DNA from 3 places in the Neobacillus terrisolis genome. Region 3 is predicted to be linked to each of the others. Evidence: predicted binding sites of a transcription regulator. Region 3 holds the regulator's gene; each other region holds the start of a gene.
What was found. The regulator Rex, encoded in region 3, represses fermentation and respiration genes when NADH is low (regulators of the CRP and FNR family bind a similar motif). The targets are predictions, from matches to a motif close to TTGTGAAATATTTCACAA.
Positions count from the first base shown of each region.

Region 1: ACI48O_RS15705 (anion permease) is a predicted target of Rex. The motif match lies at 3,699-3,716, and genes of this name have one in related genera.
Region 2: ACI48O_RS01625 (formate/nitrite transporter family protein) is a predicted target of Rex. The motif match lies at 2,911-2,928, and genes of this name have one in related genera.

Region 1 covers NZ_JBKFGH010000024.1:118,945-130,536, forward strand. Annotated here, with positions in the region: gene ACI48O_RS15690 (FAD-binding protein) at 1-456, opposite strand, end outside; gene ACI48O_RS15695 (Fe-S-containing hydro-lyase) at 481-1,041, opposite strand; gene ACI48O_RS15700 (fumarate hydratase) at 1,054-1,899, opposite strand; gene ACI48O_RS15705 (anion permease) at 2,138-3,568, opposite strand; gene ACI48O_RS15710 (response regulator) at 4,060-4,788, opposite strand; gene dcuS (DcuS/MalK family sensor histidine kinase) at 4,795-6,393, opposite strand; cyclic di-GMP riboswitch class I at 6,862-6,949, shown strand; gene ACI48O_RS15720 (hypothetical protein) at 6,973-7,116, shown strand; gene ACI48O_RS15725 (hypothetical protein) at 7,217-7,372, opposite strand; gene ACI48O_RS15730 (YHYH domain-containing protein) at 7,384-8,601, opposite strand; gene ACI48O_RS15735 (SDR family oxidoreductase) at 8,758-9,657, opposite strand; gene ACI48O_RS15740 (L-lactate MFS transporter) at 9,847-11,085, opposite strand; gene ACI48O_RS15745 (class I adenylate-forming enzyme family protein) at 11,249-11,592, opposite strand, start outside.
Region 2 covers NZ_JBKFGH010000002.1:254,068-265,659, forward strand. Annotated here, with positions in the region: gene ACI48O_RS01610 (HoxN/HupN/NixA family nickel/cobalt transporter) at 1-476, opposite strand, end outside; cobalamin riboswitch at 578-764, opposite strand; cobalamin riboswitch at 934-1,127, opposite strand; gene ACI48O_RS01615 (DUF3147 family protein) at 1,278-1,655, opposite strand; gene ACI48O_RS01620 (DUF3147 family protein) at 1,668-2,033, opposite strand; gene ACI48O_RS01625 (formate/nitrite transporter family protein) at 2,033-2,863, opposite strand; gene ACI48O_RS01630 (DMT family transporter) at 3,157-4,098, shown strand; gene ACI48O_RS01635 (hypothetical protein) at 4,212-4,787, opposite strand; gene phaQ (poly-beta-hydroxybutyrate-responsive repressor) at 4,768-5,208, opposite strand; gene ACI48O_RS01645 (alpha/beta fold hydrolase) at 5,369-6,154, shown strand; gene ACI48O_RS01650 (polyhydroxyalkanoate biosynthesis repressor PhaR) at 6,307-6,876, opposite strand; gene ACI48O_RS01655 (hypothetical protein) at 7,101-7,694, opposite strand; gene ACI48O_RS01660 (magnesium transporter CorA family protein) at 8,014-8,952, opposite strand; gene ACI48O_RS01665 (hypothetical protein) at 9,209-9,478, opposite strand; gene ACI48O_RS01670 (amino acid permease) at 9,701-11,140, opposite strand; gene ACI48O_RS01675 (acetyl-CoA hydrolase/transferase family protein) at 11,431-11,592, opposite strand, start outside.
Region 3 covers NZ_JBKFGH010000047.1:945-9,825, forward strand. Annotated here, with positions in the region: gene tsaE (tRNA (adenosine(37)-N6)-threonylcarbamoyltransferase complex ATPase subunit type 1 TsaE) at 1-66, shown strand, start outside; gene tsaB (tRNA (adenosine(37)-N6)-threonylcarbamoyltransferase complex dimerization subunit type 1 TsaB) at 66-767, shown strand; gene rimI (ribosomal protein S18-alanine N-acetyltransferase) at 789-1,238, shown strand; gene tsaD (tRNA (adenosine(37)-N6)-threonylcarbamoyltransferase complex transferase subunit TsaD) at 1,235-2,251, shown strand; gene ACI48O_RS22020 (ABC-F family ATP-binding cassette domain-containing protein) at 2,549-4,477, opposite strand; gene moaC (cyclic pyranopterin monophosphate synthase MoaC) at 4,622-5,116, shown strand; gene ACI48O_RS22030 (redox-sensing transcriptional repressor Rex) at 5,142-5,795, shown strand; gene ACI48O_RS22035 (YdiK family protein) at 5,812-6,027, opposite strand; gene ACI48O_RS22040 (CPBP family intramembrane glutamic endopeptidase) at 6,024-6,755, opposite strand; gene groES (co-chaperone GroES) at 7,047-7,334, shown strand; gene groL (chaperonin GroEL) at 7,401-8,881, shown strand, end outside.

The DNA.
Region 1 (11,592 bases), on a different contig from region 3:
CAAGAAAGATACTCGATTCTTTAAGCACTGCTCATATAATGCGTGCAGAATAACGTGGCCTGTTTTATCGGCTGAATAACATGTTCTTGGGCTTGATGCGCCACCAAATGGACGTTGCGCAACACGGCCGTTTTCATCACGGGAAAAAGGAACACCGTAGTAATCTAATTCAGAAATCACCTTAGGCATATTGCTTGTGAAAAATTCAACTGCATCCTGGTCCGCTAAAAAGTCGCTTCCTTTAACCGTGTCACGGAAATGGCTTTCGGTTGAATCGTTTGCATCACGATAAGCCATCGCTGCGTTGATTCCGCCCTGTGCAGCTCCCGTATGGGAACGAGTTGGGAAAATCTTTGAAATACACGCTACATTTAAACTTTTATCTTCACTGGCAGAAAGTGCCGCCATCATTCCGGCACCGCCCGCTCCTACTACTAAAACATCAAACTTAAGCATTTCAATTTGCACCTCGATTTCTTGTTAGTCTTCGATTCTGTATTTCTTAACCCCTATTTCATATAGGTCGTTGCCTTCACAATCGACTGCGACAATACAAGGATAATTTTCAATTTCCATACGACGAATTGCTTCTGGTCCTAATTCCGGATACGCGACAATATCAACTTTTTTAATCGAATCTGCAATCAATGCTGCTGCTCCTCCAATTGCTGCGAAGTATACTGCACCATTTTTCTTCATTGATTCAATTACTTCTTTACTGCGAGGGCCTTTTCCGATCATCCCTCTTAAACCTTGCTCCAGCATTGTTGGCGAATAAGCATCCATACGGCCGCTTGTAGTCGGTCCACAGGAACCGATTGCTTTTCCCGGCTTCGCTGGTGATGGTCCTGCATAATAAATAACTTGATCCGTTACATCGATTGCCATCGGCTGACCACTCTTCAATTCATCAACCATATTTTTATGGGCTGCGTCTCGCGCTGAATAAATGACACCTGTAATCGAGACTTGATCACCGGCCTTCAAATCTTTTACCTGATCATAAGTTAATGGTGTGGTAAGTTGTTTAATTGTTGTCATTTTGTTCACCCCTTATAAAATAGCTTCCGTATGACGTGCTGCATGGCAGTTCAATGTGACACAAACAGGCAGCATCGCAATATGGGTAGGATATGTTTCAATATGAACAGCCAAAGCGGTTACTTTTCCGCCAAAGCCTTGCGGACCAATTCCTAATTTATTGATGCGCTCAAGCAGTTCTTTTTCCACTTCTGCATAAGCAGGGTTTGGATTTGGTGAACCAGCTTCACGAGCTAATGCTTTTTTCGCAAGCAATGTACATTTATCCATCGTTCCGCCGATTCCAACACCGACGATAACTGGAGGACAAGGGTTTCCACCCGCTTGAGTAATCGAGTTTACGATGAAATCTTTAACGCCTTCAATACCTTCTGCCGGCTTGCACATTTTCACGGCACCCATGTTTTCACTTCCAGCCCCTTTAGGCAGGACTTGAATTTTCAATTGATCACCAGGCACGATTTCCATATGAATAACAGCCGGTGTATTGTCACCTGTATTTTTTCGGTCTAAAACAGGATCCGAAACAACAGATTTCCGTAAATATCCCTCTTCATACCCTTGGCGAACACCTTCATTGATGGCATCTGTAAAGTCGCCATCCACTATCCGAACGTCTTGGCCTACTTCTGCTAAAATAACCGTCATTCCAGTGTCCTGACACATTGGCGCATGTTCCGCGCGTGCTAGTTTTACATTTTTTAAGATTTTCTCTAAGCTGTATTTACCAAACTCGGATTCTTCTGTTTCTAACCCTGCTGCAATCAGCTTTTCAACATCCTCAGGAAGGTCACAAGCCGCTTTCATACAAAGATTTTTTACCGTTTCTGTAATTAACTTCGCCGAGATTTCTCTCATTATTTAACTCCTCCTACCGATAGCAATCTTTTTTTTCTGGATATGGGGCAGTGCTCAACTCACCCCGCATTTATTTGTTTAACAACCATAGGTTGGAATAGACTATTTTAAGATTAAAAATACTGCCGACTCGGAATATTACTTAAGGGTCTTGGGGGGGGATCCACTGTCGGCAGTATTGAAAATTAATCCTATGTTTTTTTATAAAAACAAAGGGTTTTCACGATTTATGTTTTTTTTACCAAAGTCCTAGAACTTTCCACCAAACGCCACCAACGCCAATCCAAACGATGATGTGAATGATTGAAATAATAAATCCTAGTGACCACCATTTATTTTGTGTGACATATCCGCTTCCGAAGAATACCGGAGCAGGTCCACAACCATAATGCGTCGTACAAGCAAAGAGATTACTGAAAAATGCTAGAATTAATGCAGATACTAACGGCGGTGCTCCTGCAGCCACAATAACCGTTAAGAATGCTGCGTACATTGCACTTACGTGTGCGGTATTGCTGGCAAAGAAATAATGTGAATAGAAGTAAACAACTGAAAGGATGATTAACGCCAACATCCAATCCATTCCACTTACAGCGCCCTTCATCGTTTCACTGAACCAAGGAATCATTCCTAATTCGTTTAAGAAGGTAGCCATCATAACTAATACTGCAAACCATACTAATGTGTCCCATGCGCCTTCTTCTTTTTTAATATCAGCCCATGATAATACTTGAGTTAATAACAAAACTCCTAAACCGATGAAAGCTGTTGTTGTTGCAGTAATACCTAAGCTAGTTCCGAAAATCCACAGACCTAAGATAAGAACAAATACGCCAATCATATACCATTCTTGCTTTTTAAGTGGACCCATTTCTTTTAACTTTTTCGCAGCCATTGCTGGTGCTTCTGGGGTCTCTTTTACTTCTGGTGGATATAATTTATAAATGACAAGTGGGATTAGAATTAAACTGATAAGTCCAGGTACGATTGCGGCTGTTGCCCAGCCCATCCACGAAATGCTTTCTCCTGTTAAATCTGCAGTAATTTGGGCAGCTAAAGGATTAGCAGCCATTGCTGTTAAGAACATAGCAGAGGTAATCATGTCACCTTGGAAAGCTACTTTTGTTAAAAATGCACCAACTTTTCGTTCCGTACCATCGCCAACGCGTGAACCAAATGTTTCAGACAAAGATCGAATAATTGGCAAAAGAATTCCGCCGGCACGAGCCGTATTCGATGGCATTGCAGGTGATAAAATCAAGTCACTAACAAGCAAAGAATAAGATAATCCAAGTGTTTTCTTACCAAACATTTTGACGAACATGTAAGCTACACGTGAACCTAAACCTGTTTTAATAAAACCTCTAGAGATAAAGAACGCGATAACAATTAACCAAATCGTAGTGTTTTGAAATCCGCTAAGCGCTTGATCAATCGTTAAAGTTTGTGTGATGACCGTTGCCGTTAAAGCAAGGATTGCTACGCTTCCCATTGGAAGTGGTTTGCTAACTAACCCGACAATTGTTGCGACGAAAATAGCGAATAAGTGCCATGCTTGCGGTTCTAAGCCTGCTGGTGGTGTGATCATCCAAAGTGCTACACCAACGGCAATTGTAATAAGTAACGGGATTAGTTTCACTTCACTTGGTACCTTTATGCTTGTACCCATTGAGGAAGTCTTCGGTTGTTTAAGCTTTATAGCTGGAACAGACATGTTTTTCACTCCTTTTTTGATTTTTGTTTTTTCATAGTTGATTGTTTTTGTTTTTTGTTTGTTGCTGTTCACAAATTGTTCACATTTGTGAAGGTGTTCACAAAGTCAGGCTTTTAAATAGCTGCTAATGTTCATTAGAAGCTTCCTGGAAGTTACATCATTTTTTTAAAATCAAGGCGAACTCCTTTGACAAAAATCCCCCCATTTAAAGGAAAAATATTAATCCGAGAAAACTTGTTTCCCGTTACTTGAATAGTACTGAATAAAGGGTTTTCTTAATAGTTTATGAAAATATATAAAGAGTTTTGTAACTTAAGAAAGTAAGGGAGTTTCGGAGGGCAACTCAGGGAATTCCCTGGGGGACGCATGGGGACGGTTCTTCTGCTTCTTTTTGAAGCAGAAGAACCGTCCCCATGCACAAAAAAAAGCAGGAGCCTAAAAGACTCCTACCCGCTAATGTATTTCTCCATTAAATTATGATCAAGATTGGCCATCCGGTGCTTAAAAATTGGTCTGCCGACTGCTCCGTAAACAACCTCAGTTTCGATGATATGAATATCCGCTAAAAAGAAAAGGTATTTTCGCATCGAAACCCGGGAAATCCCCACCTGTTGGGCCATTTCTTCGGTTGAGAAAACTTCGGTCTTGTTCTCCAAAATTTTCTCCCAAATAAGCTTTAAGGTATTTTTCGTTAAACCTTTGGGAAGTTCAACACTGCTTGTGCCGACAGCACTTTGAGGCTGTTCCTTATTCAACAGTAAATTATCGACGTCATTTTGACTCAGCTCTTCTTGTTTTTCGATAAAAGACTGTTCTTGCTTATATGAATTTAATGCTGTTTGGAAGCGTTCAAACTCAAACGGCTTGATTAAATAATCGACCGCACCAAAACGAATGGCTTTTTTAATACTCTCTTTATCATTCGCCGCCGAGATAATAATGACATCGACCCCTTGGCCAAGCCATCTTATTTTTGATAAAAGACTCCAGCCATCCTCGCCAGGCATATAAATATCCAGCAAAATAAGATCCACTTGATCCCGTTCAATAATCGGAAGGGCATCCGCGACCGTAGGAACTGCTGCCACCAACTCAAATCCGTCCATTTTCTCAAGATAACGGGTATTAATTTTTGCTACCATTGGATCGTCTTCAACAATGACTGTACGAATCATCATGAATCACTCCTGTTTTTCAAATGGTATTACGACATTAATCTTTGTCCCCGTTCCTTCTTCAGAAGAAATGGAGATACTGCCATTAAGCTCTTTTATGCTTTTAAGGACTAGGTATAACCCCACTCCTCTGTTTGGACCTTTTGTAGAGAACCCTTTTTCAAAAATACTTTTTTGCAGCTCGGGGCTCATTCCAACACCGGTGTCAGAAACGGTAATGGACACTTCCTCGTCTGAAATGGGGAACATTTCAACCGTAACCTGCTTTTCTTTACACTTATTCAGGGCATCCAATGAATTATCAATCAAGTTCCCAACGATCGTTACAATTTGATTCTCTAAATCGCGATCCTTTGGTACTGGCAAATAACATTCATCCGAAAAGACCAGTTCCGCACCCTTTTCCCTTGCATAGCTTACTTTTCCTAAAAGAAACCCTGCCAGGATCGGATCCTTGAAACGGGTTGTAAAAAAGCCCGCCTCATTTTCACAAGTATCTTTTAAGTCTCTAATATATGAGAGCACGTCCTCATAAAATTCAAGTTGAACGAGCCCAAGAATAACATGAAGCTTATTCATAAATTCATGCGTTTGTGCGCGCAACGCCTCCGCATATAAGCGAACCCCGGTAAGCTGTTCCGCCATACTCTTCATATCTGTTTTATCACGGAAAGTAGCAACGGCACCAACAATTTGTTCATTTACAACAATGGGAACGATATTCCCGACCAAATCTAATCCATTAAAAGAATACTCCTGATCGAGCTCTTTCTGTCCGGTTTCCATAACAGAAGTAATATGAAACTTAGGGATGATGTCTCCCACTTTCTGTCCAACTGGATCCTCATTAATGCCGAGTTTTTCAAATAACCGTTCCGCTTCCTGATTGATCAGCGTAATTTTCGAATCACGATCGACTGCTAATACACCCTCACGAACATTCCGGAGCATCGCACTTCTTTGCTCAAGAAGATTGGCAATTTCCTCAGGCTCCAGCCCAAACATGATGTTTTTTACTTTTTTCGCTAATAAAATAGCCCCAATTAAGCCAATTAAAATGCCAATAATAGCGCTCGTATAGATGATTGAACTGCTTTTTTCAATTTGATTTTGAACATCATCGACTAAAATCCCCACGACCACAGCACCTATTTGTTTGCCTTCATCATTATAAACCGGCGTGAAGTAGCGTAATGATTTTCCTAAGGTCCCTGTTGCGATCGAAATATTTTCTTTCCCTTTATAAACAGGCTTGTCATCCCCGCCAACGAATTTATGTCCGATCATACTCGTAATCGGGTGGGATTTTCTAATTCCATTCATATCTAATACAACAACAAATCGGACATCTGTGATCTTGCGGATTTCCTCGGCGTAAGGCTGGATATATTTTTCATCTTCTTTATTATTAAGGCCATTTTTAACAATGGTTGAAAGAGCAACCGTCCTTGATAGGTCTCGTGCCTTCTCTTCGATATTGTCTAATGTTGTTGCCTCAACATTTTGTTTAATTAATTGGTTCGTTACAAGAAAACAAAACGCGATAACCCCCGTAACTAACAAGGTAATCGTAGTTCGCAAACGAAGCTTCATGATTTTTTTCATAACAATAATTCATCTCCGTTCTAACCTGAAGTCTTCACTGTACTAGACTTACCTTATTGTAAGAGGAAAATATCTCTTTTCATCTAAAAAAGTGTTGCAATTAAGTGAATGTTTATTTTGGAACAGGGGGACGGTTCTTGTGTTCCTTTTTGAACACAAGAACCGTCCCTACAATGCACTGCCTCTTTTTATTCGGACATACGATCCGTTATTTCGGTAAAAACTGCTGTTTTAGCAGGCTAACCGGACACTGAATCCTCTATTCGTGAATAAATGGGCACGATTCATTAGATTTTATTCAAATAAGAGATCCTATGTCCGCTTAAAGAAGAAACAAGGGGAAAAAATCAAAAATAAGGGCCCTCATGTCCGCCAAAATTTTTCTCCATAGGGGTTTTGCTAATTTCATTGAATTTTCGACAAAATTCGGGATGACCACAAAACACTCTTTTGATATAATAATATTCAGTTACATAAGGGCAAAATCACTGAAAAGTGATGACGCAAAGCTACAGGGGCCTCCGTTATTACATAATGAAGCCAGCCAGCTACCATCAAATCAAAAGGGAGAAATGTTTGATGTCAAAAAAGAATAATTTCCTCACTCCGGAACAAGTCATGCGAAAGAAAAAAAGGAACCAACGGCTCCTCTATACTTCTTTCATCGCTATGACCATTGTCATTAGTGCACTAGTGACCGTACTTGCCAATAGTACATTGTAAATCAAGACGAAAAGGGCCTTCACATATGTGAGGCCCTTTTTTGCAACAGAGGGACGGTTCTTGTGTTCAAAAAAGAACACAAGAACCGTCCCCGAAAACACTAAGCGCCAACACCCCGTTTTTTTGCGCGTTCTGCCTCTTTCGATTTTCGATAGAGTTCCACTTTTGTTTTCACTTGATCGAGTTTTTGTTTTTTTGTTAGTAAATGAACCATCACATCTTCGACTTTATTACAAATTGTCCGATAAATTCCCATTTCCACACCCTCTAACTAATCATTTTTCTAGCAACATAAAACCGGCGTCCCAGCCAGATTAATCCCAAGATTCCCGCACCGGCTGATGCTTCCTTGGTGTTTTCCTCTTTTTCCTGCTCGTATTCTTTATATCCCAGTTCATAGTTATGCTTAAAAATGAGCTCGGCCGTTTTGTAATTACTAGGGACCCGATACTCATCCCCTTCACGCCCTAATTCAAATCCTGCCTCTGCAATCTTTTTTACTTTCTCGTTCGATTCAAATCCTTGCTTATACCAAGCTTCGTATTTTTCTTTTTCAAGCTTTGGAGATTGATACTTTAACATTTTAAAAGCAGCCTCATATCCTTTTTTTTGATAAAAACTTTGTAATTCGCGCTGCCCCTTTTTATACCCCTGGTTATATGCTTTTATATAAATTTCTTTAATACCCTCGGGATCGTTTTTAATATCTTTCTTTCCATCTTCATAGCCTAACTGTTTATATTTTTCTTTTTCAACCTGATCCCGTTCCTGTACACCTTTTTTAAATCCCTTTTCAAAAGATGCTGTAACATGGGCGTTCGTAAGGTTAGCTGGAATAGCCAGTTCATCCTGTTGTTTCCCTTGTTCATACCCTGTTTGTTCCGCCGCGTCTTTCTCGGAATTTAGCTTATTGCTTCCTTCTGCATAACCTTTATTGAAGCCCGTTATGTATCCTTCATTATAAGCAGTGGCTCCAGTTGGATTCGCTTCATTTGACTGGCCCTCATATCCCGCTTGAACTCCGGCTGTATATCCATCATTTTCCCCTTGGGCTCTTTCTTTAATGGCAGTTTGTTGAGCAATTTGTGCGTCACTACCATTGATTTTTGCTGCGTCATAGCCGCCAGGAGCTTCGCATGGAATTCCATCATCCACGGCATTTCCCCAACCGTCCAATCTCTCAGGATCATTGTATCGGGTATATCCTTTTGAGTTCCAATAGGTTACTACTTCATCATAACTTGAAAAATCGGTGCAATCCTTATCGTATGAAGTAGTGGATGTAGCCGTACTTTCCGTTGATGTTGAAGTTGAAGTACTTCCTCCTCCATTATGGTAATGGTACTCCCCGGAACTTAATCCCCAATCTCCGCAATTGGTTCGACAAGTGTGGCCACCGTTTGAATCTGTTCGGCCAGGATGCGCTTGTACTGATAACCCTAATGTAGCAATAAAAATACACGTTAAAAATAATACCCTTTTCATCTTTCTCACCTATTTCCGTTTATCACAATATTAAACTCGTATTTTAAAAACATATTTACAATTATATACAAAAATGGATGTAAAAAACAGAGGCAAAATAAACAGAGGGACGGTTCTTGTGTTCAAAAAAGAACACAAGAACCGTCCCCTTGCTTTTCACCCATTAAGTGTAATTCCACCACCGTCTACGTTGAGCACTTGCCCAGTGACATACGATGAATCATCTGATGCCAAATAAACATAGGTCGGCGCAAGCTCAAACGGTTGTCCGGCACGTTGCATCGGTGTCTGCGTCCCATATGTTGTTACATATTCTGCTGGAAAGCTCGAAACAACTAACGGTGTCCAAATAGGACCTGGAGCCACGGCATTTACTCTTATCCCATTTTTTACAAGCTGTAATGATAAGGAGCGGGTAAATGACACAATTGCCCCCTTAGTCGAGGAGTAATCAAGTAACGTGGAAACTCCTGTAAATGCAGCTACAGACGAAGTACTAATAATAGAACTTCCAGGTGATAAATGCGGCAACGCTTCCTGCGTAATAAAAAAGAACGAGAAAATATTAGTACGGAACGTATCTTCTAATTGCTCTCTTCTAATATTTAAGATGCTTTCCTGTGGATATACAATCGCATGGTTAAGGACCAGTATATTTATTTTTCCAAAATGGGCCACTGTCCTGCGCACCACATTGCGACAGTTCGATTCATCCCGCAGATCTCCGGGAATTAACAAACATCTCCGCCCATAATGTTCAACCATTTGCTTCGTCATCCGGGCATCTTCATGTTCATTCAAATAGGAAATCGCCACATCTGCTCCTTCTTTTGCAAAAGCAATCGCAACTGCCCGTCCGATTCCACTATCCCCACCCGTAATAATTGCTACCTTGTCTTTTAATTTTCCACTTCCAACATATTGTGGATTGTCGGAAATGGGGACAGGATTCATTAAATACTCTAAACCTGGTCTTTCTTGATGCTGCGGAGGAAAGGTAATCGGGGTTTGTTTACAAGTTGTTTGATAACCATAATAAGGATACATCGGGATCATGATTAGACCACCTCTTTTTGTATGTCAAAACATGATATTCACCCAAACTGCAAATGTTCCTAATTGGTGTTTTGGGATATTAAAAAGAAAAAAGGTGACAGGAGCGATCCAATAACCGGATCCACCCTTATCACCTATTTTCTTACACTCTATTACAAAAGTTTAATCCCAAACGAACCCTACTTTTAATTAAGCAATTTTCTTCGTTTCCGGAGCGCCACTAAAACGTTTCTTTTCAAGGGATTTATAAAGGAAGTTTAGCGCCAAACCAGTGATGGCCAAACCAATTGCAATATAAAATGCATTAGTAAGGTCTCCGCCATTTGCAGCTGCTATACTTGCTGCAATTCTTGGTGCAAAGAAAGCGGCTGTGGAATAACCAATAAACGTAATCCCAAAGTTAACACCTTGATAAACTGGCCCATAATTCTCCATAACAATGGAAGGAAATACACCCATAATTCCTCCAAAGCAAAGACCTAAACCAACAATTCCAACAACAAATCCTGCAATTGAATCTAACGATGCTAAGGCAAATAAGGCACTTGCAATAACAGCATAGATGATCATTAATGTATTGGAGCGGCCAATTTTGTCAGAAACAAAGCCCCATAAAATTCTTCCAAGGCAATTACAAAGAGAATAAATACTTACATAAAAGGCTGCGGCTGCGGCAGTTAATCCAAACATATTTTGCCCAATAACTGATGCATTGGATGTAATCATTAAACCTGAGAAAGCACCGATCGCTAACATAAGTAAAATTACATAGAATCTAAACGTACGAAGCATTCCAGTCCAAGGCACATTGACAAAAGCCTTTGATCCAGCTGCAGGCGGAGTCCACCCTTTTGGAACATAGTTGGCAGGAGCCACTTTAATAAACAAACTACAGATAATCGTAATGATGACGTAAGCGATACCCATAAATTTAAACGCAGAATTAACACTGTATGTTTCAATTAGATGATTAGCTACTGGGGCTGCAATAATTGTTGCTCCACCCATACCTGCTGTAATTAAACCCGAAGCAAGTCCCTTTTTATCTGGGAATAAACGAATCGTATTACTTAAACATCCAGAGTAAGCAAATCCTTGACCAAAACCAGCTAATATTCCATAGGTAAGGTATAACATTCCAGGGCTTGAAGCAAATCCAGATAGCATAAATCCAGTACCAAATAACAAACCACCGACTAAAATAGAAATCTTGGCATAACCACGGTCCGTAGCAAAGCCACCAAGAATTGTTGGAATTGGACCAATTGCCGCATTGATCGTAAATGCCATCATAATTTGACCCATCGTCCAATTGTGTGCAGCACTTAAAGGCCCTGCAAAAACACTAAATGCATAAATCGACCCTGTACAAAGCAAGACACCAACTGAACCTAATAATACCGCCCATCTATTAATCTCTTTATTCATTTTAATTTCATCCCTTCAATTAATCACCTATTATTAGGCAATTTTTTGTATTTTTGTTATTGAAGTGAAACAATCAAGTTTGAAAATATTACCCGACGCGACTAAAAATATGAACTTTTTGTGAAACGTTTCACAAAATAGACAAAATCATCTCCTGCTTCCGCTAATTTAATTGGGGCTGCATTTGATCCAGAAGTATATTTCTAAGTTCCGTTTTCTTTATTTTTCCGCTATCCGTTAACGGAAATTGGTCAACAAAACAGATTTTATCGGGTATTTTATATTTTGCTACCTTACTTTTAATAAAAGCTTTCATTAACTCTTCGTTTTGCCAATACTGTGATTTCACCTTAATCGCAGCGAAAGTTCTTTCACCCAAAATAGGGTCTGGAACACCAAAGATCGATACTTCCATTACATCAGGATGCTTTATAAATACTTCTTCGATTTCCCTCGGGTAGATTTTATAGCCGCCGCGATTAATCGTTTCTTTTTTTCTGCCAACGA
Region 2 (11,592 bases), on a different contig from region 3:
CCTTTTAGGTTTGTTTTTTCAGCACATTTTGCTAGAAAAAGAAAAATGATTTGCAAGCGGCTTTTATACTCGTACCCTTCTTTTTGTTGGAAGAGTGAATACATCATATATCCACCTAGAATCACAAGCGTGACCCCTACCAATAGTTCCATTTTTTGCCTGGTTTGTTCAGACATCTCTAATCCAAGGTAAATGGAAATAAATCCAATCGTAAGGACAATCGTGCCATGCCCTAATGCATACATCATCCCAAGTGATAGCTGCTTTCTTTTCTTCTTTTCACTGCCGACCATATCAGCAATTGCTGCAACATGATCCCCATCCATCCCATGGCGCATCCCAATCAAAATCGCTAATAGTGAATAAGTATATAATTCGATGAAAATCCTCCCCTTTTCGCTTACGTCGTTTTCAAATCGCTGTGTTGGACTTGCCAGTTGATTTCCGCTCCAATCAACAAGTGAATAAAAATCCAAATAAAAACACCCCTGATCAGCAGGGGTGCGTAATAAATACATGGCAAAGTTGCCAAAAAAGCATTTTATCAGCACTTCCCACCCATAAGCCCGTAGGTTTTAGAAGTGTCTAGGTTAAGGCAGGTCTCCTGACTATGGTTCATTGTTCCAATGCGTCTTCCCAATTGTTCTTAGTGACAAATGCAATGGAACTCCCCAATACAGTGGCGGGTACCGTGACGGAATTTAACCGTTCTTCCCTTTTCACGCAATCTATGAATTTTGCGCACCTTTTCCTAAACGATATGTAGTTTTTGTTAGTCATTTTCGGTTCTATTAGAAGTGAAAGCGCAGTTGAACCATGTTAAAACGTAAAAAAATCCGTCCAGCAACGCCTGGACGGATTAATATAAACGAAAACAATCAAAGAGACTCTTTAGGTGCTTCCGTTTCACGTTCTCCATCCCCGAAGAAGCTGAAACTAGTTTCAATTAAGATTGGTCTCCTGACTCGTGTATCTTCCTACTACAGGACCTTCCCGTAAACACTATTTCTTGATAGTGTTAAACAGTGGTTCTCCTGGTTCGTCCACACATACAGTTGCGGGGGCAGTTCCGGTTTTTCACCTGATTCCCTATTAAGCCACATGGCACCTTAATTGACTACTATATTAAATTATTATTTACATTTACACATTCCACATAGAACTAATAAACATATTATCTTAATTTTCTTCATATTTCAACATTAAAATATAACAAATGTCACTTCAACACAGCAAAGCGGCGGGGGACAGTCCCCCGCCGCTTTGCTGTGTTGAAGTTATTGTACAGCTCTTCTGATTTCCCGGGTTTTTATTTTTTCCCTTAAAGAGGCAACCGCAATCGAGCTTATAAGCCATAACAGAAGGCCTAAAATAATGCTCATGACCCAATCATGACTTGTTTGCAGAACGAGTAAAACAGTTGCCACACAAATAACTCCACCAATCATACCAAAAACCGAACCGTTTGCAATTTTACCTGCTTTCTTTGAACCCGATGCGAGTCCGACCATAAACACCGCTGTTAGCATGACAGCCGGAAACGCAGCAAAGATCCCCGCAAGTAATTCCCAAGGTGATAATACCGTGACTAAGTAGCTTAACATGACCGCTGTTCCGCCTAGTAAAAAACGAATCAATAATTCCTGCTTATTCATATTATCCACCTTTTAAAATATATAGGATGTAACGAAAACAACGATGATTGATACCGCAAACCAACAAATAACCGTTTGCACTAGACCTAATTTCCAGCCATGCTTCGGTAATAAATACCCTGCAATGATGGCCACAAGAATATTAACTCCCATCCCAATCATGGCGCCTTTTGACAATATAACCCAATGACTTATTAACTCTTCACCATTAAAATCCAACCGTGATGTTAGTAAAGCTGCCAAGTATACTGCCGGAAATGCCGCAAAGATTCCCCCTGCTCTTTCGCCCAGCTTTCTTGCCACAATAGTGGCGGCAACTACAGCTGATCCACCTAAAAGGAATCTTATTAACAAGGCACCAATTGAGATCTCCGTCACTACATTCCGCCTCTTTTCATCATAGCAACATTTGATTTATGAGCTGGAGTTTCTGTTAACACAAGATTTTTTTTATAAGCATGGTAATAAGCAAGAGCGACAAAAACAGAGCCACCCACTGCATTTCCTAAGAATACAGGTACAAAATTATGAAGGTATTCAAGCCATGTAAAGTGGCCGGCAAAAATGGCTGCTGGAATAACAAACATATTCGCAACAACGTGTTGGAATCCGATTGCCACAAAGGTCATTGTTGGAAACCAAATGCCCAATATCTTCCCTGTCATATCTTCTGAACCATAAGATAACCACACAGCAAGTGCTACCAACCAGTTGCAGCCAATTCCGGATAAGAAGGCTTGTATGAAAGTAGCTTCTAATTTATGTTCAGCAATAAAAATCGTTTTTTCAAGAAAAGGTCCTGTTTCTGTTAAACCTACAACATGTCCGAATACATAAGCTACAAATACTGCCCCAATAAAATTACTAATCGTAATAATCGACCAATTGGCAATCAGCTGCTTAAAACTTATTTTCCGAGCTAACCAGGCAAGTGGAACGGCCATCATATTTCCCGTTAATAGCTCGCCACCAGCAATTAATGTTAACACGAGTCCAATTGGAAACAGTGATGCCCCTAAAATAGTGCTGATTCCCGCAATGTCTCCGGTAAGCGGTGCAGTTACACGAATAAACAGCAAATAGCCCAATGAAATAAACGCCCCTGCTTGAAAACCTAATATGATTGATTTAAGTAATGAGTACTTTGTTTTTTTTGTTCCTGTTTCAACAGTAATATTAGCAATTTGTTCAGGCTTAAAAAAAGCCATGGTGATCATTCCCTTTCGACGAACAAAAATAATAGAAAAATAGTAAAATGTGAAGTTCGTCACAACTAAATCTTTTCCTTACCTATTTTAACGCATCTTTTCACACTAACCTTGTGAACTTTTTTCAAATGTTTTTGTAACGCTTTCATTGGTATTTCTAATAATATTTACCATCTAACTACAAGAAAAAGCGTTCTCATTTTATTTGGAACATCATTTCCAGATATTTTATTACCATATTAATTTTATTTGTATTACAATAAAACGTATTACTTTTTATAAAATTGAAAGAAGTGGAAGCATTGGCAGCTCGTCAAAAAAAATTAATCTATCTCACCTTAACTCTCGTCATGTTGGCATGGGGATTGAATGTTATTGCAACGAAGCTAATTGTCACTACCTTTATGCCAGTAACCATCACTGCTTTTCGAATATTTACTGCAGGAGTTTGTGTATTCGTCATCCTATTCTTTACAAGAAAAATTCGAATCCCGACAAAACGAGAATTACTGTTTATTCTGCTCGGCGGCTTCTTTAATGTGGTAGGACATCATTATTTTTTATCTATTGGACTTAGAAATACATCTGCTTCCAATGGTGGCCTTATTCTTGGAATGGGACCCTTATTAATTACCATTCTAGCCATTCTATTTCTAGGCAGTTCCGTCACGATGGCTCAAGTGGTGGGCATTGTCCTTGGTTTTTCAGGAGTCGCATTTGTAGTGTTGAAAAATGGAAATATTAGTGCGGTTTCACTTGGAGATTTGTATGTATTTATTTCAATTCTTTCGCAGGCGATCAGCTTTATTTTTATAAGTAAAATAGCCCGTTCATTGGACCCAAGATTAATGACGGGATACATGCTGTTATTTGGCTCAGTCATATTATTTATTATTAGCTTGATAGTGGAACCGGACGGATTAACAAGCTTGGCTCAAGGGTCATTCAACATCTGGGTTGTGTTTTTTGCATCAGCATTTATTGCAACAGCCGTAGGTCACATGGTATATAATTTTGCGGTTGGAGAAATCGGGGCAGCGGAGACTTCCATTTTTATCAACTTAAATCCCTTTTTTGCATTGATTGGTGCGGTAATCTTTTTAGGAGAAGAAATCGTTCCGACACAGATTATCGGCTTCATTCTCATCATCGCGGGCGTCATCATCGGCTCAGACATCTGGAAGGAAATGATGAAGAAATCCAAACTTAGAAAAGAAAAGCATTTAAGTGCTTAAAGATAATTAGCTAGGTGCCGTTGATTCGGAGACCAAATACCCTTTAAAACAAATAGGTGCCTGCCCCTGGTCACGTTACCAAGCTAACGTGCTGAGGGTCAGACACCTTGTTTTTATTTTGCGCTAATAAGCACCTTAACACTTTCTTCAAAGCGGTTCACAAATTGTTTTTGACTTGCACGGGCTAGTTTAAAGTATTCGTTCGTAACCTTTTGCCATCCGTTAAGTCTTTCACGTGAATAATGAACATAAGATTCACTATTTTCTTCAATGCTCTTTTCAAAGCGGTCAAACAAATCAAAAGTTGATTTAATTGGGGTAAGCGCAATTTCTTCTAATCGAGTAGATACGTCATTGAATTGATTGGTAAACTCGACACCACCCGCTTCGTTTGAAACTGGGAAATTATTTGAAATTTCTTTTACAATCTCATCATTCGTCTTTTTAGACTCGCGATATAAGCTGTTAAGTGATTTTCTGAATTCCTGATTTAATTTAATAACCTCTTTTAGCGAATTTAAGAAGGCATCTTCACGCTCTTCACGAAATTGTTTAGAACGCTCTAGGCTTTGTTCATACTGATCCCAAACTGTATCAACAAATAAATCAACTACATTTGTATCTTCGTTCGGCTCAACCTTTTTTTGGGCTGCTTTTAATACAACTTGTTCACTCTTTTTCGGATTCATTATTCTTTCTCCCCTTGTCCGCTTTTTTTTCTCTATTGGATCCTTCGTTTATAAAAGAAGGGATATAGAGCTCGAGAAAACTTGAATACATGTTAAAAAATTGATTTAGCATCGTTTGGTAGCTTTCCAATTGATTTGCATACCCCTTTAAATAGGAAACTCCCACGTCTGTAATCGTATAACGTCTTTTAGCAGGACCCGCACCTGTTGTATCCCACTCTGATTGAACTAAATTTTCTTTCTCAAGTTGGCGCAATAGTCGATATAAATTCCCTTGGTCAATCGTATGAAAGCCGAATGCTTGCAGCTTCTGGCTTATCTCGTATCCGTGAAGCGACATCCTGCTGAGAAGTAATAAAATAAAAGGCATTACAAAGTTTTTCGAAGGCTGAATGGATTGGGTTTCATTATTCTTTGTCAAGTGCTTTCCACCTCCACTTGTCTATATATGTATTTTACACCTATGGGTAATTTTGTGTCAATTAAGCATATATATAAATTAATAATATTTTTTCTAATTGATTACGATTCACCTGCGATGGGAATAAGGTGTACTAAAAACAAGTTGGAGGGATAAACAAGTGGGAAATTTCCTGATTAGTCGTTCCGGAATTCCTTTTTTACGCCTTGGTGCCGGTGAGCCTCTGATCCTTATTCACGGTTTAGGAGAAATGAAAGAAGGCTGGAACAATCAGTTCGAGCTAGCTGACCAATATGATCTCATTATCCCGGATCTCCGTGGACATGGGGATCACAAAAATACAGAAGGGATCTCCATCCACAATTTCGCACGTGACATCATTCATTTACTTAAAGAACTTAATATTGAAAACGCTCACATTTGCGGTCTATCAATGGGAGGGCTTGTCGCCCAAGAAATATATCGCCAAAACCCGAAATTTTGCCGCACATTGATGCTCGTTAGCACGTTTCACTTTATTCCGAAACAGCTTGGGCGTTTGCTTTATCGAATGCGAAAAACGCGAGCAAAGTCTGTCTCAATTGAAACCCAAAAGGAAATTGCCGCCCGAGTTTGTTTGTATTCATGGAGTGAGGAAAATTATAAGCATTTTCTTGATTTTTACAGACCTGACCAAGAAGCTTATATAAAATCGGTTGAATCCTGTATGAAGGTTAATAATTTATCGCTTTTGCCAAAAATAAAAATTCCAACACTCATTATTGGCGGACAATATGATGCTGTTACACCTGTTTGGATTCAATTTATGATGCATAAACAGATTGACACATCAGAATTTGTGATTATGAGAAACGCCGGCCACGCCTCAAAAATAGAGGCAAAAGAAGCTTTTAACAATGCGCTTCGAGGGTTTTTGGGCAAACAAAAACAAAAACCGGCATGCTAAGAAGGACTTTTCAAGCTCTAAGTAGATAAGGTCGGTCCTAGTCATTGCGTACTTCTCAAGGTCGAAACATACAAAGAAATTCATACAAAAGGGAAGGAATAATGTGCTCCTTCCCTGTTTATTTTAATGCTTGTCCACGATAAATATGCTCATTATTTCGAAGGAGCGGTAGAAACGGCAACAGCTGGTTCCTTTTGTTCACCTTTATCAATTAGCGTTTTAAGCATTTCAAATTCTTCCTTAAAGGTATTTAATTGGGTTAACTCTTTTTTCATTTCGATTAACTCGGATTGAAAGTTTTTCGTTTCAGCAAGCTCTTTCTTTGTTTTGACTAACTCTGTTTTCAATTGCTTTGTCAGTTTTATGATTTCCTTCGATACCCCGATTAGACTCTCAATATCTTTATTTGTAGCATTGATCCCTTCCTGAAGGCCAAATAGCTGTTCTTCCAAAGAATCTAATTTTTCCTCTGTTTGCTGATCGCGATTAGCCAATACTGTTAAATCCCTTTTCGTTGGGATGTTAAGGATATTGGCAATAACTTCTTGATTTTTTCTAAAAAAATCCAAGTTGCGGGTATAGGTTTCTATCACTGCTGAAGGGTGCTTGTCCGCTTCCCCTTGATGAGTAAACAGTGCAAAGTAGATATTCATCTGTTTTTCCCAGAGCTCGTTAAGCTTATTTAATAGTTCATACGGATCATATAGACTTGGGCTCGTCATCCTCTTCCTCTCCTTTTAAAATGGCTGTTTAAACTTGACTGTTGATTTCCGCTCCAGGCGCTTGCTTTCCGCGGGGCGGGCGGTGAGCCTCCTCGGAGCTAAAGCTCCTGTGGGGTCTCACCTGTCCCGCTGCTCCCGCAGGAGTCAAGCGCCTTCCGCTCCAATCAACAGCATGCTCAAAATCAACATTGTTATTTAACAAAGACTAAAAATAAAAACTTTTGTTAATTCACATGTTCTTTCATATATTTTTGAAATGGAAAAACAGCTGTTTTCAGTTGATTTTCGAAGAGATTCATAAACATTTTTTGATTTTTATAAAAAACACTCGCTGTTTGCTTTACACTTTCGATATACTGCTGTCTGCTTTGCTTGCGAAGTGAGACATATTGCTCAACAGCTTCTAAATATTTATCAAACGTTTTAGCGCTTGCTAATACATTAATTGGTGTCATAAGAAGCGTAGTCATTTTATTTTGAATATTGTCCATGACTTGATTTATTTCATGATAGGATTTTTTTGGAAAAAGTTGTTGGAGGGTCGTTGTCGTCATAAGAAGCTCTTCACGGGCGGTCGCTTCCCACTCCTGAAGCTCTTGGTTAAACTGGTCGGTTATGAGTTTCATTTTTTCGCGGTTTTGATTCACACTATCAACATATTTTTTTGCAGCTTTCAAAAATTCCTGATCATAGTATTCAGAACGCTGAGCCCACGAGTCAATCTCTTGATTGGCATGTTCCCAAATTAGTTCTAAAGTCGAAAGCTGTTCGTTATCGTCTAATGATTTTTTATTTTGATTACTATTTGTATTCGTCACCTTTTTCTCCTCCATCTTTTTGATTTTAGTGATCTTTCATTTGAGCAAGTTTTAAAAGTTTCTATTTAATGGTGATTATTTTTTCGAATATTAACACAATTTAAATTATTGTCACTAAATTTGGCTTTGTAAACCCTTCTTTCTCGACAAAGTTCCTCATTTTCAACCATCACCTACTCTACTTCCCCTGCAAAAGCCTATAATACCAACATTTCCCAACTAACACCCAGCTAAGAAATTACCAAAAAAATGTCGAAAAAAAGGTGCCTGTCCCCCGATGCGTTAACACTGTAACGTAACGGGGGACAGGCACCTATATTTAAAAGAATTTCTTTTTCCAGAATATGAAGGTTGTAAGACCTGAAAGAAATACTACTAATAAAAGGATTAACGAGAATGCGTACGGTTTATGCTGAAATGGTAAATCGACATTCATCCCAAAAAAACTAGAAACCATTGTTGGCAATGCAAGGATAATCGTGATCGAGGTTAAAAATTTCATTACCATATTTAAGTTATTGGATATAACGGAAGCAAAAGCATCCATCATGCCGCTTAAAATTGTACTATAAATTTCCGCCATTTCAATCGCCTGTTGCGTCTCGATAATCACATCTTCCAATAATTCTTTATCTTCCTCATACATTTTCAAATGATTTAAACGCAGTAATTTTTCCAAAACAATTTTGTTGGACTTTAGTGAAGTAGTGAAATAGACTAAACTTTTTTCCAACGCTAATAATGCATAGAGCTCCTTGTTTTTCATTGAGAGGTGGAGCCCTCTTTCAATTTCATCGGTCTTTTTATTAATTTGCTTTAAGTATCTTAAATAATACGTAGATATGGAGAATAGTATTTGTAAGGCAAATCGTGTTTTTTTATTGGTAAAAAAACCCTTGATTTTATTATTATAGAAATCTCCCAAAATAGGCGTCTCTTTAAGGGAAACTGTGATAAAGCAATCCTCGCTAATAACCATCCCAATCGGAATCGTTTCATAGATTGGTAAACCGGCATCATCATGTGTTATATATGGAAAGTCAACGATGATTAAAACATTATTGTCTTCCCGCTCAATTCTTGATCGTTCCTCATCATCCAACGCATCTTTAAAGAAATCAACAGGGATATTGAGCTTATTAGCCACTAAATTAATTTCATCCTCACTTGGAGAAGTCATATTAATCCAGCAGCCTTTAGTAATTTCGTCCATTTTTTCGATCTTTTTTTCTCCGTTTGCCACGAAAAACTCGATCATAATAAAACCTCCTCATTAACTAGAGGAAGCAAACATACCTTTTAAAGGGTTGATATCGTTGAATATCACTCCTGTTTATGAAAAAGATAAATCCGACTTCCTCCCTTGAACTGTTCGGTTCGGGTTCAGGAGAACCTTGACTACTCAAAAATATCAACTCCTTTCATTTCTGTTCTAATTGTATTTAATGTATTTATAACCCAACATCTATCTTATACCGTACATAAGAAAAACTGCAATAAAGAATTATTACAGTTTACACATCGATCGAATCTCGACCATTAATGATATCTTCAATTTTGTTAATTAATTCTTCAATGGTATCGAATGAAAAATCAACCTTTGCGAAGACCTCCCGTAAATTCAAGACATAGACAGGTTCTGCTGCCTTTTTTCTTTCATCAAAATGTGTTGAGGATGTCACTGACCAGTCCCCATCCAACCATATGGCAATTTGCTCCACACTACCGTCCCAAATAACTTCCTTAAATAAATCTTTCGCCTGCAGTTCCAGGTCAACTTCCATTTTTTACCCCTCCGAAGTAACTTTCATAAAAATTATAGACCAACCAAACCAAAATGCCAAGTCCATTGCACTTGTTCATATGTGTTAATATCCATTAACAATATTTTATAAAAACATATTATTCCCAATGAGCTAGAAAAAGAATCATTATTTTTAGAATTAATACGCCTTTAACTTCAATACAAAAAAATCCACCAGCTTAAAGGTGGATTTTCCTTCAAGTTAATCTTCTTTTTTTCGATCAGTTGATTCAAACTCTTCAGCTGCTTCCATTCCATGAATTGGCCTAAGTTTGTCTATTTTCCATTGAGCCCTAATTGGTTTCGCTTCTTTAAGCTCATGAAGTTTGTTTCTTGATTTTACAAAGAAATACGATACGGAATAGACCCCTAATAATAATAAGCCCGCTGCTAAACCTGCTCCCTGTCCACGCACTAACGGCATACTGACGATAACTGCGATTAAACTAATCAGTGCAAACCAAGATGAATAGGGATAGCCCGGCAATTGGCACCTCCCATTATTGGGACAGCCGTTTTGTTTTCTAAATTTAATATGGGATAAAACAATGACGACATAAGTAAAGAGAAGTGAAAAACCTCCTGAGCTTACTAAAAACGTGTAAACATTCGCTGGAAGCAGCAACCCAAGTCCCAATCCCGTGAGCATCGCTACACCAGAAAAAATGATTCCCGGATATGGTATTCCACCTTTTCCCTTAATTAATGAAGGTGCATGACCTTCATCTGCTAAGGACGAGATCATTCTTCCCAGACCAAAAGTGGCAGCTAACATGGTCGATAGAATGGCCGAGACTAGGACAAAATTAATGATATTTGCGGCCCACCCTAAGCCTTGTCGGGTTAATGCCGCAACAAATGGGCTCACCTCATCTGGGAGCTGGTCAATTGGAATTAACGGTAGCAATACAGAAACAGCACCAACATAAAGGGTAATCAGTCCAATCACCGTTAAGATAATCGCCCGCGGAACGATTTTTTGAGGATTTTTCGTTTCTGAAGCTGCAAGGCCAATAATCTCAAACCCCGCATAAGTGAACATGACCATCAGCATACTCCCTGCTATTCCGCCTATCCCCCCTGTAAAGATGGGCTCTCTCGCCAGTTCTCCCGCTCCAACCTGTGGATTACCAGGAAATAAACCAACAATGAGAGCAAAGCCGATTAAAATAAAACCGACTATTGCAAGTAATTTTACTGCAGCAAGTCCACTTTCCAACTTACTAAGTCGTTCGGCCCCTAATAAATTTAGTAATGTTACACCAATAATAATTACTGCTCCTAGTAAACCTACCGAAACTCCCGGATACCAACCTTGTATTAAAATGGAGGCGGCTATCGCTTCACTTGACATTGCCAAAATAAGCCCAGTCCAGTATACCCAGCCAACAATAAAGCCTAACCCCGAACCATAGGCTCTAGCTGCAAAGGTACGGAACGATCCGGGAGTTGGGTCTGCTACCGTCATTTCAGATAACGAAAAAAGAATGACAAATATGATGGCTCCACCTATTAAATAGGATAGGATAACAGATGGGCCCGCTGCGTGAAGCGCGACTGTCAATCCTAAAAAAAATGAACCCCCAACTACCGTTCCAAGCCCCATCATTGTTAGATGAAAAACCGACATCCCTTTTTCCATGCTGTTTCCTCCCAAGTTTGACTACTTTGGAGTAGTATTTGTCATGTCTTGGGAAAATATGATGGGCTCAGGGCCTAACCCAGATTTTTTAACATTTTTAAAAGAACGTTACAGTTTTGTTCATTATTTATTCATTTTTCTTCGTTATGATAGGAACAGGTAAAAAAACCTCCCTATTTAATAATTCCAGCCTCCTTTAGTGGTGGCTGGAACTTTTTTTAAGCATTGAAAAAACGGTGTCTGAATCCAAGCGGGTTTATCGCATTGGGATCAGGCACCGTTTAGGTTTATTAAACTAGTTCATGTACTGGTTGAAGCATTGTTCCTGTTTCTTTAAAGTTTGTATGCCATGAAAAAGCTTTCTCTAACACATGCGGAGTTTGTCCGCCTCTTTCAAGCGCTTCATTATAGTATGCTCTTAATTGGTCACGGTACGTTGGATGTACACAATT
Region 3 (8,881 bases):
GCCCGGAAACTGGTATTAGAACCGCAAGGAACACGATATGAGGAACTATGTAAGGAGATTTTTTAATGAGGGTATTAGCAATTGATACTTCTAATTATGTATTGGGAATTGCATTGATTGATGAAGAAAAAGTAATTGGAGAACACATTACAAATGTAAAAGTTAATCATTCTGTTCGGGTAATGCCGGCGATTGAACAATTAATGAAGGAATGTGGGGTAGTTCCTGCTGACTTAACAAAAATTGTTGTAGCGAAAGGGCCTGGTTCATATACAGGTGTTCGAATCGGAGTAACCATTGCGAAAACATTGGCGTGGTCATTGAATATTCCACTAGTTGGGGTTTCAAGTTTAGAAATTATCGCAGCTTCGACAGCACGATATTTTTCGGGTGTTGTTTCACCTTTATTTGATGCAAGACGGGGTCAAGTTTACACAGGTCTATATAAATTCAATGAGGGAAGATTGTCTACGCTCGAAAAGGATCAGTTGATTTTGTCAAAGGATTGGGCAACAGAGTTAAAAAAGCGTTCCGAAACGATTCTTTTTGCAGGAAATGATCTGCCGCTCCATCGTGCTGGTATTGAGGAGATTCTTGGTGAAAAAGCTATTTTTGCCGAAATAACCGAACATAATCCACGTCCAGCTGAGCTTGCCTTGTTAGGCAGAGATTTACCTGGGGAAGATGTTCATTCCTTCGTTCCAAACTATATTAGGCTTGCTGAAGCTGAAGCAAAATGGTTAGAAGCAAAAAAAGAAAAGCATTAGTGTTAAAAAGGGGTAAAAATAATGAACGGATCACTAACTTTTCGCTATATGGAGTTAAAAGATATCGAAGATGTTTTGAAGATTGAGCATGAAAGCTTTGCTGCTCCTTGGAGCCGAGATGCTTTTATTAATGAATTAACACACAATCGGTTTGCAGTTTACATAGTGATTGAAGAGGAAGAACAAGTGATTGGCTATTGTGGGGTATGGGTGATTGTCGATGAAGCACATATTACGAATATAGCCATTCTGCCTGAGCATCGAGGAAAAAAGCTAGGTGAAGCTTTGTTAACAAAGGTAATGGAAGTAACCAAACAGTTAGGCGCAGAGAAAATGACATTAGAGGTTCGGGTCTCCAATGATGTTGCCAAAGGGCTATATCGTAAATTAGGGTTTCAGGATGGAGCAATTAGGAGAGGTTATTATACTGATAACCAAGAAGATGCTTTAGTTATGTGGGTGAATTTATGAGTAAAGATCAATTGATTATGGGAATCGAGACAAGCTGCGACGAGACTGCGGTGGCAATTATTAAAAACGGTCGAGAAATCGTTGCTAACGTTGTAGCATCCCAAATAGAAAGTCATAAACGGTTTGGTGGAGTAGTGCCGGAGATAGCGTCCCGCCATCATGTTGAACAAATCACGATCGTGTTGGAGGAAGCAATCCGTCAGGCCGGGATTACCTTCAAAGACCTAGATGCGATTTCCGTTACAGAAGGTCCTGGGTTAGTAGGTGCCCTTTTAATAGGAGTAAATGCCGCTAAGGCAATCGCTTTTGCTCACAATATTCCTTTAGTTGGAGTCCATCACATCGCAGGACATATATATGCGAACCGACTTGTAACAGAGCTGCGGTTTCCGCTCCTTGCTTTAGTCGTATCAGGCGGGCATACGGAGCTTGTTTATATGAAGGAACATGGAGATTTTGTTGTTATTGGCGAAACAAGAGATGATGCCGCGGGTGAGGCGTATGATAAAGTGGCGCGCACGCTTAACCTTCCATACCCAGGCGGACCGCATATTGACCGTTTGGCGCATGAGGGCGAGCCAATCATTGATTTACCTCGAGCATGGCTTGAAGAGGGTTCCTATGATTTTAGTTTTAGCGGTTTAAAATCTGCGGTGATTAATGCTGTTCATAATGCTGAACAACGTGGGGAAGTGATTGTCCCAGAAAATTTAGCAGCAAGTTTCCAGCAGAGTGTAGTAGATGTGTTAGTAACAAAGGCGGTTAAAGCCGCTAAAGAATATGAGGTTAAGCAAGTTTTGCTAGCTGGAGGAGTAGCGGCAAATAAGGGGCTAAGAACAGCTCTAACGGCGGCATTTCAACCATTGTCAGACATTGAGCTAGTTATTCCACCTTTATCACTATGTACTGATAATGCGGCTATGATTGCGGCTGTTGGCAGTATTTTATATGAAAAAGGGAAACGATCCGATTTATCTTTAAATGCGAATCCAGGTTTAGACATAACCATATAGAGGAAATTATTAATATCCACAGTCAGCAACTCTTCTTTTTTATAAAAGGAGAGTTTTTTGTGGATAATTTTTTTAAAAATGTGGACAATGTGGATAAAAACGGAGAAAGTTGTGGATAATGTGGAAAACACCTGTGGATGTTGAAAAAATAATACGTTGTTTGTGAATAAAAATGTTAGTAAGCTATGGATAACCATTTCGCGAAACTTGTTGAAAAATGTAAAAATATGAAAAATAAACACAAATAGCGAATGATCGATGAATCATCCAGCCATTTGTGTTTAATAGAAATGTTTATTAATCTTCGGCTAACTCAGCCCATTCTTCCATTAATTCTTCAAGCTCAAGCTTAGCCTGTTCATTTTCCCCGTTTAATTGGGCTACTTTTTCATGGTCTTGATAGACCTCGGGGTCACATAATAATTGATCGTTTGTAGAAATCACCGTTTCTAAAGCCTCAATCCGCGCCTCGATTTCCTCGATACGGCGTTTGCGCTGCCGCTCTAATTTTTTGGTTTCCTTGTCCTGTTGATAACTATTTTTTGCCGGGATAGGATCCTGTGCAGTATTCTTTCCCTTTGTCTCTGTTTCTAACGCTTTTAGTTCTTCAAGCTCGAGCTTTTTCTCAATATAGTAGTCATAATCTCCCAAGTATTCGGTGGCTCCGCTTTTACTTAATTCAAGGACCTTGGTGACGATGCGATTGATAAAATAACGGTCATGGGAGACAAATAGAATCGTTCCAGGATAATCAATTAATGCATTTTCCAATACTTCTTTACTGTCTAAGTCTAAGTGGTTGGTCGGTTCGTCGAGGATGAGGAAATTGGCTTTTTGCATCATTAATTTTGCAAGGGCCAGCCGGGCTTTTTCCCCACCACTTAAAGTCGAGACGATTTTTAACACATCATCGCCGGAGAATAAAAAATTACCTAATACGGTTCGAACTTCTTTTTCACTTTTTAAAGGGTACTCGTCCCATAGTTCATTGAGGACTCGTTTATTTGATGTTAATTCCGCTTGCTCCTGATCGTAGTAACCGATCGTAATATTGGAGCCGTACCGAAAATCGCCAGCTAGCAGATTCAGCTTTTGGACGATTGTTTTTAAAAGGGTAGACTTTCCGACCCCGTTAGGGCCAACTAGTGCGATGCTTTCCCCTCGTGTAATTCGGAAGGAAATATTTTCAGCTACTTTTTCGTTATCATAGCCCACTGCGACAGCATTGACATTAAGGACTTCATTACCGCTCTGCTTTTCTATATCAAAAGAAAACGTTGCTGATTTTTCGTTTCCGGCGGGCCGATTCATGACATCCATTCGATCGAGTTGTTTACGGCGGCTTTGAGCCCGTTTCGTTGTCGAAGCACGAGCGAGATTGCGAGCAATAAAGTCTTGTAATTTTGCAATTTCATCTTGTTGCTTTTCAAACATTTTTAACTCGCGTTCATAGTTTTCAGCTTTTTGTTGTAAATACGAGCTATAGTTTCCAACGTATTTCATAATTTGCTGCCGCGACATTTCGTAAACCTGGTTAACGACCTTGTCCAAAAAGTAGCGGTCATGGGAAACGATCAAGATAGCCCCTTCATAATTTTGTAAATATTGCTCCAACCAAGACAATGTATCGATGTCTAAATGGTTGGTAGGTTCGTCTAAAATAAGAATATCCGGTTTTGTTAACAATAGCTTACCAAGGGCCAGCCGTGTTTTTTGTCCACCGCTAAGGCTGGAAATCTTTGTTGTATAATCAAAGCTATGGAAATTTAATCCATGCAATACAGAACGGATATCGGCTTCGTATTGATAGCCTCCCAAGTCTTTAAATTGGGTTTGGAGAAGATCGTAATCTTTTAATAATCTTTCATATACGGAGGTATTATTAAAGATTGCTGGGTCCGACATTTGTAACTCAAAATGTCGTAATTTCTGCTCAAGGTTTTGTAAGGATTCAAATACGGTAAGCATTTCTTCCCAAATCGACAATGTTGATTCAAGTCCGGTATTTTGCGCTAAATAACCGATGGTTACTTCCTTTGGCTTCATGATTTCTCCGGAATCATACGACATGTGTCCGGCGATAATTTTAAGTAAGGTTGATTTTCCTGCCCCGTTTCGACCAACTAATGCAATTCTGTCACGGGTTTGTACTTCAAGTTTTATATTCGATAAAATAAGATCTGCGCCATAAAATTTATTTAATTGGTTAACCTGCAATAATATCATGATATTCACCTCAACTACGATAGAGTAAGTGTAACGTATTCCTGGCATATCATCAATAACCGTAACATGTGAAGAAAAATACAAGTTTGATTCACACTTCATGGAAAAAATAGTGTATCATTCATAAAGAGAGGTGTTGTATGCATGGGAGAATTTACTCATTTTAATGAAGAAGGCCGTGCGAAAATGGTCGATGTAAGCAGTAAACCGGAAACTGTTCGAACGGCAGAAGCCCATTCAAGTATCACTGTAAGCAGTGAAATATATGAGAGAATCACCAATAATGAAATGAAAAAAGGGGATGTTCTTGCGGTAGCACAGGTAGCAGCAGTAATGGCCTGCAAGAAGACGTGGGAGATCATTCCGATGTGTCATCCTATTCCGTTAAATGGTGTCGATGTTTCTTTTTCATGGGAAAAAGAAAATGATGAATATACATTGCTCATTTCAGCGAAGGTGAAAACAAAAGGAAATACTGGTGTCGAAATGGAAGCGTTAACAGCTGCGTCGGTTTGTGCGTTAACGGTTTATGATATGTGCAAAGCCGTAGATAAAGGCATGGTAATTGGAAAAACATATCTGATCGAAAAAACCGGTGGAAAAAATGGGGACTTTCGTAGAGAGAACCGTGTGAAATAATCTTAAATGGGAGAGGCGTGTTGACATGTCGAATGACAATACAACCAAAATTCCACAAGCCACTGCAAAGAGATTACCACTGTATTATCGTTTTTTGAAAAATTTACATTCATCAGGTAAACAGCGTGTATCATCAGCAGAGCTAAGTGAAGCAGTTAAAGTTGACTCAGCAACGATTCGACGGGATTTTTCTTATTTTGGCGCATTAGGGAAAAAGGGCTATGGCTACAATGTTAACTATTTGCTAACCTTTTTTCGAAAAACGCTGGATCAGGACGAACTGACGAAGGTTGCGTTAATTGGTGTCGGGAATCTAGGAACGGCATTTTTAAATTACAATTTCTTAAAAAATAATAATACAAAGATTGAAATCGCATTTGATGTAGATGAGGCGAAGGTCGGCACAAAAATTGGAGATGTACCCGTTTACCATATGGATGATTTAGAGCAAAAGATCGAAGAAGAGGATATTCAAGTGGCCATTTTAACGATACCTGCTCCTGTGGCCCAAACTACTACGGATCGGCTCGCATCTGTAAACATTAAAGGGATTCTAAATTTTACACCTGCTCGATTAAATGTCCCTTCAAGCATTCGAGTTCATCATATTGATTTAGCGGTAGAATTACAATCACTCGTCTATTTCTTAAAGCATTATCCAAATAGCACAGAAGAATAATCAAAAAATGAGCCCGTTATCTAGGCTCATTTTTATTTTGGGTTATTTTTCTTAATTTAAAGTAAAGGGCTACCAATTTTAGCCCAGAGCCGAAATCAAATGTGGCGAGGAGGACAAGGATGATACTAAAGAAATCCCAGCCATATTGATTAACATTATCAATCGCAAAATAGGTAAATAAACAAGCTAAAACAATATGAATACTTCCGGTAAGCAAAGGTGATTGTATCATAAAAATCCTCCGATAAAGCTTTGAATTTTTTCTGATTGTTCAATGAGCCGATCGATATCCTCTTTATACACAGTTTGGATCAGCACAACGAGCGTGTTCATTGAAACATGGGCAAAGATGGGTACGATAATTCGCTTTGTTTTTACATAAAGATAGGCAAAGGTAAAGCCCATCGCTGAATATAACAAAGTATGCTCCGGTTCCATGTGAGCTAAAGAAAAAATAACGGAGCTTATGAGAGCAGATAAAAAGAAATTCAGTCGTTGATAAAGAGCTCCAAAAATAATTTTTCGAAAAACAATTTCCTCTAAAATAGGTCCGATGATCGAGCTGATTAAAATAATAACTGGAAAGCTTTCGATCACGGTTAATATTTGTTGGGTATTATCCGAGCCTATTTTGATTCCTAGCATCGCTTCAATATTGGCTGCAACTTGTTGAGCAAATAAGGCAAGAAAAACACCGGAAATGGCCCAGAAGATCGACAAGGATATACTAGCTTGATTCCGTTCTAACCTAGTCGTAAATTCACCGCGCAAAACCCAAAGCACAAGGATAAGGGATACAGTAAAGCTTGTGACAAGCCAAATCGGAACGGCCAGTATTTTCATTTCGCTCGCTGAATATCCAAATAGAGTCCCAATGTAGGCGGTTAAGGGTAAACCAACAAGACTAGACAATTGTAGAGTTAAAAAGATAATAATGACGATCCAATACTCTTTTTTCAAATTATGCTTCTCCTTAAAAAAACTAATGAACTAAGCTCAATTGTACAAATTATCAAGGGTAGATACAAATGAATAAGATTTGTAGAAAAAATTTTTTGCCAATATGGATAAAAACGGTAATAAGATGCATACTTTATAAGGTTGAGAAAAGCATGGACCAAAATAAAAAAAATTTACCATCTCTCTTGCAAAAGATGGTGCAATTATTTATTATAATAATTGTGTTAGCACTCGATAGAGGAGAGTGCTAATAAATAATAATCTACATATTATTTGAGGAGGTTGTTTCTCTTGTTAAAGCCAATTGGTGATCGTATTGTTATTGAGCTTGTTCAGTCAGAGGAAAAAACTGCAAGCGGTATTGTTCTACCGGACACTGCTAAAGAAAAGCCACAAGAAGGAAAAGTAATTGCTGTTGGTTCAGGTCGTGTTCTTGACAGTGGAGAGCGTGTGGCAGTAGAGGTTGCTGTAGGCGATCGCATTATCTTCTCAAAATACTCCGGTACAGAAGTGAAATACCAAGGTACTGAATATTTAATTCTACGTGAAAGCGATATTCTTGCTGTAGTAGGCCAATAATCATTGATCTGTCACGATCATGACTAATAATAAGATAAACGAAGATTAAGAGGAGGTTATTAAACGATGGCAAAAGAAATTAAATTCAGTGAAGACGCACGTCGCTCAATGCTTCGCGGTGTTGATACTCTTGCAAATGCAGTAAAAGTAACTCTTGGACCTAAAGGACGCAACGTGGTTCTTGAGAAAAAATTTGGTTCTCCGTTAATTACAAATGACGGTGTAACAATCGCTAAAGAAATCGAATTAGAAGATGCTTTTGAAAATATGGGTGCTAAGCTTGTTGCTGAAGTTGCAAGCAAAACAAACGATGTAGCCGGTGACGGTACTACAACTGCAACCGTTCTTGCTCAAGCAATGATCCGTGAAGGTCTTAAAAACGTAACAGCTGGTGCAAACCCAATGGGTATCCGCAAAGGGATTGAAAAAGCGGTAGCAGTAGCTGTTGAAGAATTAAAAGCTATTTCTAAACCAATCGAAGGCAAAGCTTCAATTGCTCAAGTTGCTGCAATTTCTTCTGCTGATGAAGAAGTGGGCCAATTAATTGCAGAAGCAATGGAGCGCGTTGGTAACGATGGTGTTATCACAATCGAAGAATCTAAAGGCTTCACTACAGAATTAGATGTTGTAGAAGGTATGCAATTTGACCGTGGCTACTCTTCTCCATACATGGTAACTGATTCCGAAAAAATGGAAGCAGTTCTTGAAAATCCATATATCTTAATTACGGATAAGAAGATCGCTAACATTCAAGAAGTATTACCTGTGCTTGAGCAAGTCGTTCAACAAGGTAAGCCATTATTGATTGTAGCTGAAGATGTTGAAGGTGAAGCACAAGCTACGTTAATCGTGAACAAGCTTCGCGGAACATTCACTGCTGTTGCAGTTAAAGCTCCTGGCTTCGGTGACCGTCGTAAAGCAATGCTTGAAGACATCGCTGTTCTTACTGGCGGTGAAGTGATCACGGAAGAGCTTGGCCGTGACCTTAAATCTGCAACAATTGATCAATTAGGTCGCGCTTCTAAGATTGTTGTTACAAAAGAAAATACAACAATCGTTGAAGGTGCTGGAAACCCAGCAGATATTACTGCTCGTGTAAACCAAATCCGTGTTCAATTAGAAGAAACAACTTCTGAATTTGACCGTGAAAAATTACAAGAGCGCTTAGCGAAATTAGCTGGCGGTGTTGCAGTAATCAAAGTTGGTGCTGCTACTGAAACTGAATTAAAAGAGCGCAAGCTTCGCATCGAAGACGCCCTAAACTCTACTCGCGCTGCAGTAGAAGAAGGTATCGTATCCGGTGGTGGAGTTGCCCTTCTAAATGTATACAACAAAGTGTCTATGATCCAAGCTGAAGGTGACGAAGCTACAGGTGTAAACATCGTTCTTCGTGCGATGGAAGAGCCTCTACGCACAATCGCTCACAACGCTGGTCTTGAAGGATCTGTCATCGTTGAGCGCTTAAAGCATGAAGCAATCGGCACTGGTTTCAACGCTGCAACTGGCGAATGGGTAAACATGATCCAAGCTGGTATCGTTGACCCAAC